Regions from separate parts of the Robbsia andropogonis genome, predicted to be linked through region 3. Evidence: predicted binding sites of a transcription regulator. Region 3 holds the regulator's gene; each other region holds the start of a gene.
The links. The regulator LexA, encoded in region 3, represses DNA repair genes until DNA is damaged. The targets are predictions, from matches to a motif close to ACTGTATNNNNATACAGT.

Region 1: a site for LexA is predicted at 1,828-1,845, ahead of imuA (translesion DNA synthesis-associated protein ImuA). Genes of this name have one in related genera too.
Region 2: a site for LexA is predicted at 1,696-1,713, ahead of SJQ66_RS03570 (putative DNA modification/repair radical SAM protein). Genes of this name have one in related genera too.
Region 4: a site for LexA is predicted at 2,183-2,200, ahead of SJQ66_RS09425 (CppA family protein). Genes of this name have one in related genera too.

Annotation. Positions count from the first base shown of each region.
Region 1 covers NZ_CP139164.1:858,068-862,282, reverse strand. The annotation lists gene ugpA (sn-glycerol-3-phosphate ABC transporter permease UgpA) at 1-152, opposite strand, end outside; gene ugpB (sn-glycerol-3-phosphate ABC transporter substrate-binding protein UgpB) at 259-1,599, opposite strand; gene imuA (translesion DNA synthesis-associated protein ImuA) at 1,859-2,569, shown strand; gene SJQ66_RS03645 (Y-family DNA polymerase) at 2,499-4,215, shown strand, end outside.
Region 2 covers NZ_CP139164.1:837,359-841,573, reverse strand. The annotation lists gene SJQ66_RS03580 (FdhF/YdeP family oxidoreductase) at 1-1,110, opposite strand, end outside; gene SJQ66_RS03575 (catalase family protein) at 1,223-1,489, opposite strand; gene SJQ66_RS03570 (putative DNA modification/repair radical SAM protein) at 1,730-3,076, shown strand; gene SJQ66_RS03565 (UdgX family uracil-DNA binding protein) at 3,084-4,215, shown strand, end outside.
Region 3 covers NZ_CP139170.1:1,936,090-1,940,304, reverse strand. The annotation lists gene SJQ66_RS22120 (ATP-binding protein) at 1-829, shown strand, start outside; gene SJQ66_RS22115 (asparaginase) at 816-1,955, opposite strand; gene lexA (transcriptional repressor LexA) at 2,241-2,984, shown strand; gene SJQ66_RS22105 (hypothetical protein) at 2,997-3,401, shown strand; gene SJQ66_RS22100 (hypothetical protein) at 3,719-3,871, shown strand; gene SJQ66_RS22095 (hypothetical protein) at 4,018-4,215, opposite strand, start outside.
Region 4 covers NZ_CP139166.1:1,048,203-1,052,417, forward strand. The annotation lists gene katG (catalase/peroxidase HPI) at 1-1,384, shown strand, start outside; gene SJQ66_RS09420 (pseudoazurin) at 1,437-1,904, shown strand; gene SJQ66_RS09425 (CppA family protein) at 2,227-2,505, shown strand; gene SJQ66_RS09430 (GNAT family N-acetyltransferase) at 2,564-3,130, opposite strand; gene SJQ66_RS09435 (glycerate kinase) at 3,475-4,215, shown strand, end outside.

The sequences.
Region 1 (4,215 bases), on a different replicon from region 3:
CTGGAAAGGCCAAATGCGTCCTGGGTCTGCGTGGATTGCCAGAGCGCCTCACCCGCCGGCCACAAAAAGAAGATGGCGGTGATCGCCAATTGCGGCAGAATCAGCAGGTACGGCAACCAGGAAGTGCCGAACGGCGCATGCCCGGCACCGATCCGGGCGCGTACGCTTGCAAGCGCCCTTTTACCTGGCGGGACCGGCGCCGCCTGTACCGATGGCGCATCGGCACCGCCCGTTGGGGGCACGTTCAACGGCGTCACGTCAGCTACCGGATTTCTGGAAGCGGCGCAGCAAGTCGTTGCCGCGCGCCACCGCCGAATCCAATGCACCTTGCGGCGTCTTCGTGCCGCCCCAGACTTGCTCCAGTTCCTCGTCGATCACTACGCGAATCTGCGGCATATTCCCCAGACGCAGGCCTTTCGTGAACGGCAACGGCGGCTTGTTCATCATCTGCTTGATCGCCGTTTCGCTGTCCGGGTGCGTCTTGTAGAAGCCTTGCGCCTTCGTCAGGTCATAGGCAGCCTTTGTCACCGGCAGGTATCCGGTGTCCTGGTGCCACTTGGCGGCAACCTCTGGTTTGGTCAGGTAAGCGAGGAACTCGGCAACGCCCTTGTAGGTTTGCTTGTCCTTGCCCCCCATCACCCACAGGCTCGCGCCGCCGATGATCGCATTCTGTGGTGCGCCTTTGACACTCGGATCGTACGGCAGACTACCGGAGCCGAAGTCGAACTTTGCATACTTCCTGATATTGGCCAACGCTGCCGACGAATTCGTCGTCATGCCGCAATCGCCACTATAGAACTTGGCGTTTGGCTCGTCCTGACGACCGACATAGCTGAAAGCGCCTTCATTCTGCATCTTTTTCAGGAAAGCGATATGCGCGACCTGCAGCGGTTTGTTGAATTCCAGCACCGCGTCATCGCCATCGAAACCATTATTGCGCGAAGCAAACGGCACGGCATGCCAGGCGCTGTAGTTTTCCAATTGGATCCAGCTTTGCCACCCGGACGCGTAACCGCAGGACAGACCGGCCTTGCGCAGTGCAAGTGCGTCCTGTTCCACTTCCGGCCAGGTGCGCGGCGGCTGATTCGGGTCCAGGCCGGCCTTGCGGAACGCATCCTTGTTATAAAACAGTACCGGTGTCGAACTGTTGAACGGCATGGACACCAGATGACCGGTCTTTGCATCGCTGTAATAACCGGAGATCGTGGGAATAAACGCACTTTCGTCCAACGGTACGCCGGCATTCTTGAAGACATCATAGACCGGCACGATCGCACTCTTCGCACGCATCATCGTGGCCGTTCCCACTTCGTAGACCTGCAGGATCGCCGGAGCGTTGCCGCTGCGGAACGCCGCGATACCGGCGGCCAGCGTCTGGTCATAGGTACCCTTGAATACCGGCGTGATGTGGTACTCGCTCTGGGACGCGTTGAAATCCTTGGCTATATCGTTGACGCGCTCGCCCAATGCGGCGTCCATCGCGTGCCAGAACGGGATGTCGGTCACCGCATAGGCGGAAGCGCTTGCCAGTGCCCCCCACGTCATTGCCGCTGCGGTGCATATCGTCTTAACCGCTCGGGCCAGAGGCACGTGTTGCATCGGGCGTTCTCCTGTCGTCTACATGAATGGAATCGCGATCGTATGACGCATTTGTTGCAACAACGTGACGTCATCGAAATGACATGATTGCTTGCTGCGACAATACCGTGCATTCGCCGTTACCGCGATAAGCGTTAGTCCGGGTAAGGAACGTAATCGGCGGATGGCTTGGCCGTCGTTGTCGCTCCTGCATCCCTTTCTGGCATTTTCTGGCGAGCACGCTATACTACTGTACATTCATACAGTTTTCAGGTGAGCCATGCAGCATGCCACGCTCCAGCATCCGGAAACCATTCACCCCTCTTTGTGGCGTGCCTCCCAGCTCGCTCAGGCAAAGCTATCCTGCATAGCGCCAGGGGATAGCCGTCTGGCGGTCGAATTACCAGGCGGCGGCTGGCCTGTGGGCAGCCTGACTGAATTGTTGTTACCGCAAGCCGGCATCGGGGAATTCCGGTTACTGCGGCCGGCGCTACAGAACGTGGCGGCACGGCCCTTGATGATGCTGTGCCCGCCGCACATTCCCAATCAGCAAGCCTTTCAGTACTGGGGGCTGCCAATTGCGCAGTGGCAGTGGGTGCGCGCGAATCGTACGGCGGACGCGTTGTGGGCAGCAGAGCAGATCCTCCGTACGGGGGGCTGTGGCGCCTTGCTTTTCTGGCAGGACCCGATTCGGCCAGAAGCCTTGCGTCGACTGCATCTGGCCGCTCAAGCCTCGTCTTCGCTGTTCTTCCTGTTTCGACCGTTGAACGCCGCCCACCGGACATCCCCGGCCCCGTTGCGGCTGGCGTTGCAACCGGCGCCGGACGGATTGTCGGTGACCTTTGTCAAGCGGCGCGGTCCGACCACAGAGCAGTCCCTCGTCTTGTCTTTATCGCCATCTCCTATTTTATTAAATCGCCATGCGTCTCTGGATCGGCGTCTTTCTGCCGCACCTGCCTCTAGAAGTATTTCGGCCGACTTGGTCCAGTGAGACGCGTGCATATTGCTCCCAACCCTTTGGTGCATCGAGCCTTGCATCGACCGTACTGGACGCGCCCAAGGCACCTGACTCACCGAACACGCGTGCCGCGCCAGGGACACCGATGCCATTGGTCGTTCTCGAACAAGGCCGAGTCGTGGCGATGAGCCGGGCCGCACGCGAGGCCGGTGTCCGTCTGGGAATGAAGCGCGGTGGGGTGTTGACCGTCGCGGAGCAGGCCGTGCTGCACGACCGGGACCTGTTGCGTGAAGCCGATGCATGGCAAGGCGTCGCCTTGGCCTTGATGCAATACACGCCACAGGTCGCGCTGCTGGACTGGGCACGCGCCTCACGGCAAACCATGACAGGTGATCCGCAGCGCCAGACGTCGACGCCGATGCAGGGCCAGACATGGGGGCAGGCTGGCACACGAATCGACGCACCGATCATCGTGGCCGATATCTCGGCCAGCTTGCGGCTGTTCGGCGGCATCCGTGCCTTGCGCAAACGCATTCGTGCGACGTTGGCCAGCAGCGGCCTGACGGCCCGGCTCAGTCTTGCACCCACTGGTACCGCCGCTGCCTTGCTGGCCCGTGCCGGAGGTGCCACGGTATTGCATCCGGCTGATCTGTCGGAAAAGACGCGTTTACCAGCTGGTAGCCACCGCCACCGTACACCGCGTACGTTGGATCGGATACTGGGCCCACTGCCGTTGCCCCTTTTGCCGGAAGCCCGGACATATGTGGAAAGCTTGAACAGCCTGGGGTGCCCGACATTGGACGATCTGCGCCGCCTCCCGCGCGCGGGCGTCAAACAACGTTGCGGCGAAGCTCTGGTCGATGCGCTGGATCGTGCGCTGGGTATGGCAGAGGAAGGGTTTGAATGGCTCACAACCCCGGAGCGGTTCGAGCAGCAGCAAGCCTTGCCCGATCGTGCCGACGATACCCCCCTGATTCTCGCGAGCGCAACCATGCTGATTAGTCGATTGACTGGATGGCTGGCCGCTCGCCAATGGGCGGTGACGCGTTTCACGCTGTTGCTCGAACACGAGCGAGGTCGAGAAGCACGGCCCCCCACACTGATCGATATCGCTTTAGCCGACCCTGCCTGGCATGACAGCCATCTACTACGTCTGGTCCGCGAACGACTGGTCAAGACCACACTGGATGCACACGTGATCGCGGTACGATTGCACGCCACCGCGGTCGAGCCGGCCACGCCACTGAGCACCAATCTGTTTCCGGAACCCGGCGGCAGTCCGGCCGATCACCGTCGACTGATCGAATTGCTACAGGCGCGGCTCGGCGTCGATAATGTCCTGCAATGCCTGATACGGGAAGATCATCGGCCGGAGCTGGCGAATCATTGGGGTCGAGACGAGACCCGTGGCGTGCCCAAACATCGCACCAAAGGCCGAGCCGACCATCCTGATTCACCCGACTCCCACGGCACGCGTAGCCTCAGTGAAGGCGCTCCATCCATCGTCAAGGCCGGCAGTCTCTCTCATGCCGCACGAGCACGCATTGCCCGACTCACGCCGCGTCCCGTGTGGTTGCTGGATGCGCCGCTGCCACTACAGACGCGTCAGCATCGGCCATTCTATCGCGGTTCATTACGACTAATGTCGCCGGGTGAGCGTATCGAATCAGGCTGGTGGG
Region 2 (4,215 bases), on a different replicon from region 3:
CATCGCAGTGCGAGCATGCATATAGGTGTGAGCCGCTTTCTCGATTTCAGCGCGCGTCACGCCACTCCGATGCACGATCTCGTCCCAGTTGGCGGCGCGGGCCTGCGCTGAAAACGCTTCGAAGCCGTGGGTGTGCAATTGAATAAAGTCGGTATCGATGAGCCGCTCGCCGCCGTCGCGTATCGCCGTGTCATCTGCTTCGATAATGACCTTGCACATCCCGAGTATCACCGCTGCATCGCCACCTATCTTCAACTGGATGTATTGGGAGCTGATGCGCGTATCCATTCCTGGCACCAGCATTTCCATTGGCGACTGCGGATTGACAAATCGCATCAGCCCGGGCTCACGCACCGGGTTAAACGCGATCAGCGGCACACCTCGTTTACGCGCGTCTTGCAATGGATGCAGCATTCGCGGTGCATTCGTCCCGACGTTGTGTCCGAAATAAAGCACGCAATCTGTTTTCTCGAAATCATCGAGTGCCACCGTACCTACCGGGACGCCAATGACAGGCGGCAACGCCACGGACGTCGTCTCGTGACACATGTTTGAACTGTCAGGCAAATTATTCGTGCCGTACATTCGTGCGAACAATTGATACATATAGGACGTTTCAAGCGATGCGCGCCCTGACGCGTAGAAAACCGCCTCGTTCGGCGCAATCGCACGGAGTTCACGCCCGATCTCCTCGAATGCACTCTCCCACGATACGGCAACGTATTTGTCGGTGGCCGGGTCCCAACGCATGGGCTGCGTCAAGCGCCCTGCTTCTTCCAATGCCATATCACGCCACTGCTCGAGGTCGGCGCAGGTATGTTCGGCGAACAAGGCAGGCGTGGCGCGACGATCTGTGATCTCCCATGCGGTGGCTTTCGCGCCGTTCTCACAAAATTCAGCAACGTGCGGGTCGGAGGGCTTGGCCCACGAACAACTGACACATTGAAAGCCGTCCAGCTTATTCTGCTTCATCAGAACCCGCGCCCCCCGCACGAGAACGCGCTCCTGGCGAAGAATCTGTGCGACAGCTTTCATCGATCCCCAACCACCCGCTTTGGTAACGCCGTTTGCACTGGCATCGCGCGAAACATCTGGTTGATCGATGGTCATTACCGTCCCTGGGGTCTCGCCGTTCCCGCCTATGCTCGGCAATGTCGCGTCGCCTCGCGGTTGTCCGTCCTCATGCATCGCGCCTTCTCCTATCGATTCTCAATACAACGCGCTATTTCACGGCGGTCACGCCACCGGCTTTTTCAATCAATGCCTCGGTGCTACGGTGTACCTTCGAGAACGCAATCTTCACGCTTTCTACCTTATCGGTCGCCTTTGCCAGCCATTTAAAATTTCCGAGAAACGCTTTTAGCGTGGCGACCGTGAATTTCGGCGCGTTCTGCATTACAAAACCCTGTCTGCGTTGACCGTCCAGTCCAATAGCAGCGCCGCGTACGTCCATGTCCGGCTGAAAACGGAGAGGCTGCGCTATCACCATGGGAATACCTGCTTGTCTTTATGTAAGAAAACGAATGGCAAAACAGATGCCATGCCTGAGCAATTAACGTTCCTCGGCAACAAGGCTGATTACGCTGCCTATGCACACGGCGCTGATCGCCTACAAGGCACACATTGCCGTTTTTAGCGTGCGATTTCGGGCCGATAAAAGAAAAGACACTTGCGTGCCGCTTGCTTTGATCCGATACTGTACATATATACAGTATCGGATCAAACGATAATGGATCGACTGAAAAAGCTGGAAATCCTTGCAGATGCGGCGAAATATGATGCCTCTTGCGCTAGCAGCGGCGCGGCAGGCCGTGATTCGCGTGGCAAGGAAGGCATGGGCGTTACCACCGGTCAGGGCATTTGCCACAGCTATACACCCGATGGTCGATGCGTATCCTTGCTAAAGATCCTGCTGACAAATTTTTGCCTTTATGACTGCCAGTACTGCGTCAACCGCCGTAGCAGCGATGTGCAGCGGGCGCGCTTTACCCCCCAGGATGTCGTCGCGCTGACGCTGGATTTCTATCGACGCAATTACGTGGAAGGATTGTTCCTCAGCTCCGGGGTCATTCGTTCATCCGACTACACAATGGAACTCCTGGTGGAGGTCGCTCGCGCCTTGCGCGAGGACCACCAATTCCGAGGTTATATCCATTTAAAAACCATTCCCGATGCGGCGCCGGAATTGATCGATCTGGCAGGACACTACGCCGACCGCCTGAGTGTCAACATCGAACTGCCGACAGCGGTTTCGATCGCCCGGCTGGCGCCCGAAAAAAACCTCGGTACGATCCGCAAGGCCATGGCGCGCATTCGGCATCGGCAGTTGGCGAGCGAAGACGAAGGGACGTATGCCAATGCACACGCCGCCGTGCCAGACGGTGGCGCACCAACGAGTGCAACGAGCCGGGCGGAGACATATGCCTCCATCGCTCGTTCAGGTCCAGGGTTTGGCACCATGCAACGAGCACGGCCGCCACGCTTTGCGCCGGGCGGACAAAGCACGCAGATGATCGTCGGCGCTGATGATGCCAATGATCGTACGATCCTGGGAACCGCAGAGACGTTGTATCAATCCTATCGTTTGCGCCGTGTCTATTATTCCGCTTTCAGTCCCATCCCCAACAGCCCGGGTACCGTTCCGCTCGCACCACCGCCGCTACAGCGAGAACATCGCTTATATCAAGCAGATTTTCTGATTCGGCAATATGGCTTCTCATCGAGGGAGATTCTTGGGCAAGCAATGGATTTGGCACTTGATATCGATCCCAAAATGGCCTGGGCGCTAGCGCATCGCGATTTATTCCCGGTCGACCTCAATCGTGCTGAGCCTGGCATGATTGCGCGGGTTCCCGGTATCGGTCTACGCAATGCCGGACGTATCATTGCGCTACGCAAACAGAGACGGCTACGGTACGATGACCTTGTCCGATTACGCTGCGGACTAAAAAATGCGCGCGCCTTTATCGTGGTGGATGACTGGCGTCCTGGAAATAGCGAACAAAGCAGCGCCGCGCTACGGCAAGCGGTAGCGGTGGCGGCAAAACCGCTCCCCGCTCAAGCAACTTTGTGGTGATGCGACGATGCATATCGTCACCATTGATAACGACTTTGGCAGTTGGCGTACGGCGGCACGGAAGTTGATAGTGGCCGGTAGGGATCCATCGTTGATCGAATGGAGAACGACAGATGGCGTTGATGGCATACCCATGACATCAGGCATGGCCCCATCGATAAATCGAACATTATTCGAGGATGCCGACACGTTCGATGAGGGCAATGACGCCAACGCATCGTCCGAAGGCGACGTCGACCGCGCGATAGGCGCCGACACCAACCCGGCAATCGATGCTAGCGGCAATCCTCACGCGGGCGCTAGCCCATCCGTTGGATTTGCGGTACCGCATGACGTACTAAAACGGCTGCGCACGGCCGCGCGGGCGTCCGACCCGCAGCGCTGGGCTTTTTTATATCGTGTTGTCTGGCGTTATGCGCATGGCGATCATGCATCGGTATTGCCTGGCGATATCGACGGTGCGAGGTTATCGCGCCTCGCACGCGATGTTTCTCGCGAATATCATCACTGGCGCGCCTTCTTGCGATTCCAGGAAACATTCGAATCGGATAACACGCCGGTCTTGATGGCGTGGTTCGCCCCGGAACACGATGTTCTCGAACCGCTCGCGGAATATTTCGAGAAACGCCTGGGCCGGTCGCGGTGGGTCATCGCGTCGCCGGATGGGCTGGCGCATCACAATGGTGAGCACGTTGTCTATGATAGGAGGGCACGCCTGGAGCCACCTCGCCCTGGCGACGATACCGAAGCGCTGTGGCGTACTTATTACCAAAGCATCTTCAATCCGGCACGGGTCAATCTGGACTTGACAAGGCAACATATGCCGGCGCGCTTTTGGAAGCATCTACCGGAAAGTGATCTGATTCAACGCCTGGCCATTGCCGCCGCGACCGGCCAACGCCGTCATGGGCAAGCGGATGCGCTACGCGGTGCGGGTGGCAAGGTGATCACGGTTTCCGCCGAAGCCGCACAGCCGCAACGGGACGTCCCACATGATATCGACGCGTGCCGACGTTGCCCGTTGTGGGAGCGTGCAACACAACCGGTAAGGGGTACCGGGCCGGCAGGTGCCGCGATCATGTTGCTTGGCGAACAACCGGGAGATCATGAAGACCTTGCCGGAGTACCGTTTATTGGCC
Region 3 (4,215 bases):
CGAGGCATCGCATCCGCACGCCTTGCGACCGATAGTGCCACCCCCGTCTTTTCAGGTCAGCCTGCAATCTGGCGCACACGTCTTGATCGTCGACGATCACGAAGCCAATCTATTGTTGCTAAGCACACAGCTTTTACAGCTTGGCCTTACGCCCATAACTACCTCGACCGTGGATCAAGCGCTAGCGTATCTTGACCCACCATCCCTTGAAAGGGCGGTGGCGTTCGATGCGGTGATAACCGACTGCAATATGCCAATTCAAGATGGCTATGCATTGGCACGCGCTTGCGCAGATCAATGGCCTCAATTGCCTGTCATCGGATATAGCGCCGACGATACGGAAAGTTGCCTGGAAGAATGCCTGCGCAGCGGCATGCGCGGCAGACTGACCAAACCGGTCACGTTGGCAACACTGCGCGCGCATTTTATCATCGCGGCACCGCCCGACACGCCGCGAAAGATCGCGTCGAATGCAGACGAGACCGTCATGACGATCGCACTTGGCGATCCGGAATTTGCGCGCAAATTGATCGACATCTTCGAACAGGGCGTGATGAAATCCCTTCCGACCTTTTCCGACGCCGTGCATGCGCAGGATGCGCAGCGCATACGCGACATCGCGCACCATAACAAAGGGCCGGCCGCAATGCTGGCGCTGCATCGCTTCGTCGATGCCTGCAGCACGATCATTGCACAGTGCGCCGAAGCAGCGGAACCCGACTGGGAAGAGATGCAGGCGCTTTACGTCCGAGCCTGCACCGCGGTGGAGGCTGAGTTGCAGTCCATCCGTGCAGCGCTCGCCGACCGCCGGCCCCTTACGCTTGACTGAAGAACAACCGTAACGTTGAAAGATCGGCCACACCCACTGAAAGCGCCAACATCAACCGGATGCGCGCTTTGTACGGGTTCAGCGAACCGCTCGCGACAAAACCTGCTGCTTCGTCGTCGACTGCGGCATTCAACGTGACACGCACGTCGGCAGCACGGCTCGATCTGACCACTACCACGCCCGCTGCCGTCGCGCGTCGCAACGCCGCCATCATCGGGGCGTTGATCGTACCATTGCCTGTTCCAGCGACGACGATGCCGCGCACCCCCGCGGCAACGAGTGCCTCCACCAGCCGGGGGGATGCACCCGCATACTGCGCGACCACCTCGACCGCCGCCAGCATGGTGGGTATGAAAGTGCTCGTGCGCACCTTATCTGACAGCGCCGCCGCGCGCGCCGCGCCCGGCTCGATCTTGGTCGCAGCGTCCGCCGGATGTCCTTCTGCCGCTTCGCGCAGCCAGCCAACGCGTCCGTCTTGCACCCATCCCAACGGACCACCAGACAGCGATACAAAGGCATCCAACGCATGACTGCTGATCTTGATCACATCGCGCGCCGCGTGGACGCGATTCTGCAGCGTGACCAAAACGCCCTTTCCCTTCGCCGTGCACGTGCCCGCCAACGTGACCGCGTCGAACAGATTCGCCGGGCCATCCGCGGATAGCGCCGTGGCCGGCCGCATGGCTGCCGTCAACACGATGGGCTTGCCATCGTCCAGAAGCAGATCCAGCCAATACGCTGTCTCTTCCAACGTGTCGGTGCCGTGGGTGATTACGATGCCATCGACATCATCGCGCGCGCGCGTGGCGCGCACGACCGCCGTGAGTGTGCACCAGAATGCCGGGTCCGCATCCTTGCTGTCGATCGATGCCACCGCGATGGTCTCGATTGTGGCAATACGTGCCAATGCCGGCACGGCACCGACGAGTGCGTCACCACCCAGCGCACCGGCCGCGTAACGTAGCGACTCACTATCCGACGCGGCGGCGCCAGCGATGGTGCCGCCGGTCGTTAGCACCACGATCCGCGGCAGCGCGGCCCATCCGGTGCGAGGCGTCGGCGTGGCGTTCGTAATAGAGGAATGAGCTGGCAGAGCGCCATCGGTGCGTGAAGAAGCGTCGGTCATTAGGAAAAGTCCTTGGATCACATCGCGGTCAAGTCGGAAACGCGGCGACGGCGCGCGCGAGCGGTGCATATCAGGGCGGCAGTGTGCCAGACAACGCGAACGATGTAACGTGGCCGTGGCCACCTTTGCGTAGGCGCTTCCATTTGCCTCGTGCGGATTTATCGTACCGTGTCACGTACGTCGCTTTCGCGCGACGCGCAACCCTTTCCAACGGATTCCGCGAAAATAGTTGCGTCAAAAAAAATACTGTATAGAATCACAGTATCGCATACAGGAAATCGAGACATGCTCAAGCTTACCGCGCGCCAACAGCAAGTATTCGATCTGGTCGTCCAGGCAATCGAACGCAGCGGTTTTCCACCAACGCGCGCCGAAATTGCCACGGCGCTCGGCTTCAGTTCGGCCAATGCGGCGGAGGAGCATCTACGTGCGCTGGCGCGCAAAGGGGTAATCGTGTTGTCGCCGGGAGCGTCACGGGGCATTCGCATCGTTCAAAACACCGACGACAGCGCCGCGTTCACGGATGAACGCGCAGCAACTCGGCCCCGGCCGGAATCGGCGGGAGTGTTGCCAAGAGATATAGACCGTTCCTCGCCGCGAGGGGGCGTTGCACTCGCGGGCATGCTGTCTCAGGCCACCGCGTTGTCTTTGCCGCTAATTGGACGCGTTGCGGCGGGAAGTCCGATCTTGGCTCAGGAACACGTTTTGCAACAGTACCAATGTGATCCGACTTTATTCAGCAATCGTCCGGATTATTTGTTACAGGTGCGTGGCCTCAGTATGCGAGACATCGGCATCTTGGATGGTGATTTACTTGCAGTACAGCGTCAAAACGATGCCCGCGACGGCCAAATTGTCGTAGCCCGTCTCGGTGACGAAGTGACTGTGAAACGATTGAAACGCATACCGGAGGGTATTGCATTGCTTGCTGAAAATCCTGATTACCCGACGATTGTCGTTGACCGTGAACGGTCCGACTTTGCACTCGAAGGGATTGCGGTAGGACTTATTCGACCGACGCCCCTTTGAAGGAGATACATCATGTCTAGGCTCGTTCGCTTGTTTTCTGTCGATAGCACCATTCACGCCTTTGGCCGCCTGCGTGCAGACCGCGGTCGCCTGTCATGTCGCGACAAAGCGAATCTGGCGGCACGTGCCACGGCACCGGTCCTTGTCAATCGAGATTCGGATGTCACACCCTCGCATCAGTCGATGAATGCAGGGGCTGTTGTCGCCCGTACTGCGGCACTACGTCCGACTGTGCAAGCCGTCGCGGCGGCGACTCCCCGCCCTACCGTACGCGTCTATCGCCGTACCAGTGGGATGACGATGGTGGGTAATATAGATGCAATTTGCCGGATGATTGACCGGTGCATCGCAGATGAGCGCGCGGCCTTAGCATCGAGGGGTGGTCTTGTAGCTGTCGCAACGCTTGCAGCCGGCTAAACATTGCCGAATATACCCTGGCCCTCAAGCGCTATTCTGTTCGCATTCCTCATTAATGTAGAAATTAGACAATGCACTTTAAACATAGGTGCAAAGAATCCCCCTACTGGCGTGAACAATAATGGGAGCTCAGGTACGGTTTTTGCCTATCTACAAGGTAGCTTAGTCATGCGCTTGCAAAGCTAACTCGGATTTGTTTCTGTTTGCTGATTGTTCGCCCTATCGGACGTTCTATTGGAGAGACAGAAAAGTGGCACCCAGCGTGTGTTCGAAAATACGCAATTTTGCGTTTTGAAGTACCTGAAGTGGAGGATAGTATGAGCGAAGACAAGCAATCTCCTGAGAAGCCAAACCCAACGACGCACAGCGACAACCGGGATAGCGCACTGCCTCACCGAGATGATGGAAATCGAAAAATGGCGCCAAACGACCTGCGCGATAAGAAAACAGATGAGCCACCGGTTGGCTGAGACAGTACCAGTCTGACGCATCGCAGCATGCACGATTTGTTTGCTAAAACAACACTTTGAATTAGCCCGCGGTCTGCGTTTATAGCGCTTGTCGGCAAGTCGTATCCTTGGCGCGGCGCCCCACCTCATCCAGCGATTCGCGCCTGTTAGCTTGACCGGCCATCTCGTATCGGCAGTACATTTATAGCCGGTTTTGCGGGAGGTATGAAGCCTTTTTCATAAGTCGCTCCCTTATCAAACAAGACACCACCGACGGTTACCATCATGCCTCGGTCCGCCGGCGGGATACGCTCCCAATTCCCCGCCAGCCATAGGGCCCATTCGACTGTCAGCGCTTTGACTGC
Region 4 (4,215 bases), on a different replicon from region 3:
TAAATGCGTCGGCCCCGCGCCTGCTGGAGCGGCGCTCGAGCAGCAAGGCCTTGGCTGGGTCAACAAGTGCGGCACCGGCAATGGCGCTGACACGGTCACGAGCGGTCTTGAAGGCGCTTGGTCGGCCGACCCCGTGCACTTCACGATGCAGTATCTCGATAATTTGCTCGGGCACGATTGGGTGCTGACCACGAGCCCTGCCGGTGCGCATCAATGGAAGCCCAAGGACGCGGAGAACATCGTACCGGATGCTCACGATCCGTCGAAGCTGCATCCCCTGATGATGTTCACGACGGACATCGCATTGAAAGTCGATCCATCCTATAGTCGAATCGCAAAGCGGTTTCAAGAACATCCCGAGGAGTTCAAGCTGGCCTTTGCCAAGGCGTGGTTCAAGCTGACGCATCGTGACATGGGACCGAAGGCGCGTTATCTCGGCAAGGAAATACCCAGCGCCGATCTGATCTGGCAGGATCCACTTCCCTCCGCCCACTACAAGATGATCGACCAGAAGGACGTGGCGGCACTAGAGAACAAGATACTGGCATCCGGGCTGCCTAAATCGGCGTTGGTCAAGACTGCGTGGGCATCTGCCGCGACGTTCCGCGGAACCGATTATCGGGGCGGCGCAAACGGCGCGCGCATCCGGCTTGCTCCGGAGAATGCCTGGCCGGTCAACGACCCGACGGAATTGGCCGGTGTCCTTAAAACGTTGGAAGGCATCCAGGCCGACTTCAATCGCAACAGAACCGACGGCAAACAGGTATCGCTCGCTGATCTTATTGTGCTCGGCGGTAACGCCGCGGTCCAAGATGCGGTGAACAAGGCCGGCTACGACATCAAGGTACCTTTCTCGCCGGGGCGAACGGATGCTACGCAGGAACAGACCGATGTCAATTCCTTCGCCGTACTCGAGCCGACCGCCGACGGGTTCCGCAACTACTATGCGACCGGTAACGACCGTTCGCCCGCCGATCTGCTGGTCGACCGGGCGAGCAAGCTCGATCTGACGGTGCCTGAAATGACGGTGCTGGTCGGCGGCCTGCGCGTGCTGGATGCCAATGCCGGCCATGCCAGGCTCGGTGTTCTGACCGACCGACCAGGCGCCTTGAGCAACGACTTTTTCGTGAATCTGCTCGATATGTCGACCCAGTGGGTAAAGTCCGCGAACGACGACGGCGTGTACGAAGGACACGATCGCAAGACGGGTAGCCTGAAATGGAAGGCAAGCCCGGTCGATCTGGTGTTCGGCTCAAGCTCCGAGCTGCGAGCGGTCGCCGAAGTCTATGCGTCGGACGATGCACATGAAAAGTTCGCGCGTGATTTCGTCGGTGCATGGACGAAAGTGATGAACCTCGACCGCTTCGACTTGAAGCGAGATTGATATCCCCAAGGCCGAGAGAGTGCTTCTTTCGGCCGGAGCGCAGGAGAAACGTATGCGTCACAAATCGAGGATTTCCGCAGCAATCCTGAGTTTCGGGTTGCTAGCGTCATTCGGCTGCCTTGCCGCCGACGCCGAAGTCAAGATGCTGAACGAAGACTCGAACGGTGAACGGGGATTCGCACCCGCGATCGTCCACGTCAAACCGGGCGACAGCGTGCATTTCGTGGCTTTCGACAAGGGACATAGCGTTCAATCGATTCCCGGCATGATTCCGGACGGCGCCAAACCGTTCGCCGGCAAGGTCAGTGAAGACCTGACGGTGAAGTTCGATCGGCCAGGCGTCTACGGCTATCGTTGCGTCCCGCATTACATGATGGGCATGGTGGGACTGGTGGTGGTCGGGGATCCCGTGAACGAGGCAGCAGCCCGCAATGTCGCGCAACCCCGCGATGCGAAAGCCCGTTTCGACCGGCTTTTCGCTGAACTCGATGCCAAGCGGACCGCGGCTAAAAGTCCCTAGCACAAGCTGGGCACGAAACCACGAACGGTCGTACCTGGCTAGCAGATACGCGTATCGATTGCGAACAACTATCGAGGATCCGTTGCGAGATGGGTAGGTTGATTTAGCGCGAACGATGGCGTCAATGCTCGTTTTTGCTATCGAAACAGTCCCACGGTCAATTGATCCGAAAGACTGCTCCCCTTTGGCAGTGCGGTGGTAAGGCTTTTGCCCATGCGCAACATCGGCACCATTGTGGGCTAGACCTTCTGGCCGAGTCTGGCAGGTTTGCCACAATTACTGTATATTTATACAGTAATGAAGTGCCAACTGGGAGCCAACGATGGAACACCTCATTCGCGTCATCAATGAACGAGACCGTCAACTGCTGAAATGGTTGCTTGAGCAAGTTGGAGCACCGCGCCTGACAGCCGCCGCCCATCGACTCAGTTCAGAAAATCACCCAAAACCGTATGTGTCGGCAGTATGCCGCTATCTGGGATTGAAGCCACCGTCACCCCGTGCACTACCTCGCGATCACGCCCGGTTTTCCGTGGCCGATCATTATCTTGCCGTGATGCGCGAAAGCCTTGGCGGCACAACGCCAGGTAAGCCCCAGTAACGATGGCATGGGGTGTACTCAGGACGAAGCCGGCATGGTGCGAAGAGATACCAACTCACTAGGCGATCAGTGTCGTTGCCTGATGTTTGGTTGCTACCGCCTCCGCCATTGCGGCATCGGTCGAACCCGACGGTTTGAGACGGGCCATCGATACCGCGCAACGATAGCCGCCCGCGCCATGGCCGTACGCCGGATGTACGCCTTCTCGCGCGAAGCCGAGTGCCTCGTACAAACTGATCGCGGCGACATGGGCTTCCCATACGGTAATTTCCAAACGGGACAAGGCAAGCCATTGATCGGACCACTCGATCGCCTTTGTCAACAACGCACGACCGATGCCCTTGCGTCGATAGTCCCGGCGTACACACAACCCAATTGATCCGACGTGACGCCGCATCGGCTGAAAACCGTCATTGCCAATCTCGATGAAAGCCACGAGCTCATTGCTGTTCGACCGCTGAGCGACGATAAACAAACCGAGGCCCTCGGCACGCTTGATTTTGTTACGCCACCATTCCGTAGAAGGCAGTAACGGGCATGCATATCCCCAGGCGGCGTCATCATCCGCGGTCAGGACGCGTAGCGCATCCGCGTCGGCCGGGTCGGCCCTCCGCAAGAAATACATGCTGTCTCCCAACAACGTTTTACCAGGTGCTGAGTGTAACGTTCGATGCTCCCGGTTCCCTGCCACGCCTGACGATATGGCCATACGGCTAATCTGCCCACCACCGACGACGGTGACCGGTTTTCGCGCCCGCTATCCTATGTCATCAGGATCGCTTGCGTACGACAACCAGGACAACGATGCGGATCGGAAAACACAAACTCGCATCCACTGTCCCGAATGCCAGATAGGGCGCTTGTATCGTCTCGGCAGGACGTCGCCAAGAGTTTCTGCATTCACCGCCTGCAACGCCGCCCGGTTGATCCGGTACAGTAACGGTTGGTTCCGTTCTCCCGTCGCTCGCCATGCCTATACCTGCTGCCCAACCCATCATCGTCGTCGCACCGGACTCGTTCAAAGGTGCCCTTGATGCGGAAGGCGTCGCGCGCGCCATTACCGCCGGGATTCGAACCGTGCTACCGGATGCGGTGGTGCGGGAATACCCCATGGCAGATGGCGGCGAAGGCACTCGCGCCGCCTTACTGTACAACGGAGGGGAATGTCTGCCGTTGCAGGTGCAAGGCGCAGGTGGCGCGTGTCGGAAAACGATAGCGGGGCTCACGCCGGAAGGCGCGGCCATTGTCGAGTCCGCCGATATTATCGGCATTACCGACCCGGCAGGCATGTCCGTGCCGGTGACGGCACGCAGCAGCGCGGGGCTCGGTGAGGCATTATCTCAATTACTCGACCGGGGTATTCGCACCTGCTTCATCGCGTTGGGAGGCACCAGCACCAATGACGGTGGTGCGGGCTTTCTGAGCGCGCTTGGTGTGGGAATATTCGATGCGGCGGGCAACCGGATGATGCCCACGCTGGACAGTCTGCCGCACGTGATGCGCGTGGACGCATCGGGATTGGATGCCAGGCTGGCGAAATGCCGGCTCGTCGGTATGGCCGATGTCGATAATCCGCTGACAGGTCCACACGGTGCAACGCATGTATTCGGACCGCAAAAAGGGATACGCGCCGACAGTGCCAACGCTCACGATGCCGCCATCGGCCGCTTTGCCAGGCTACTGGAAGCCGCAATGGGTTGCGCATATTCG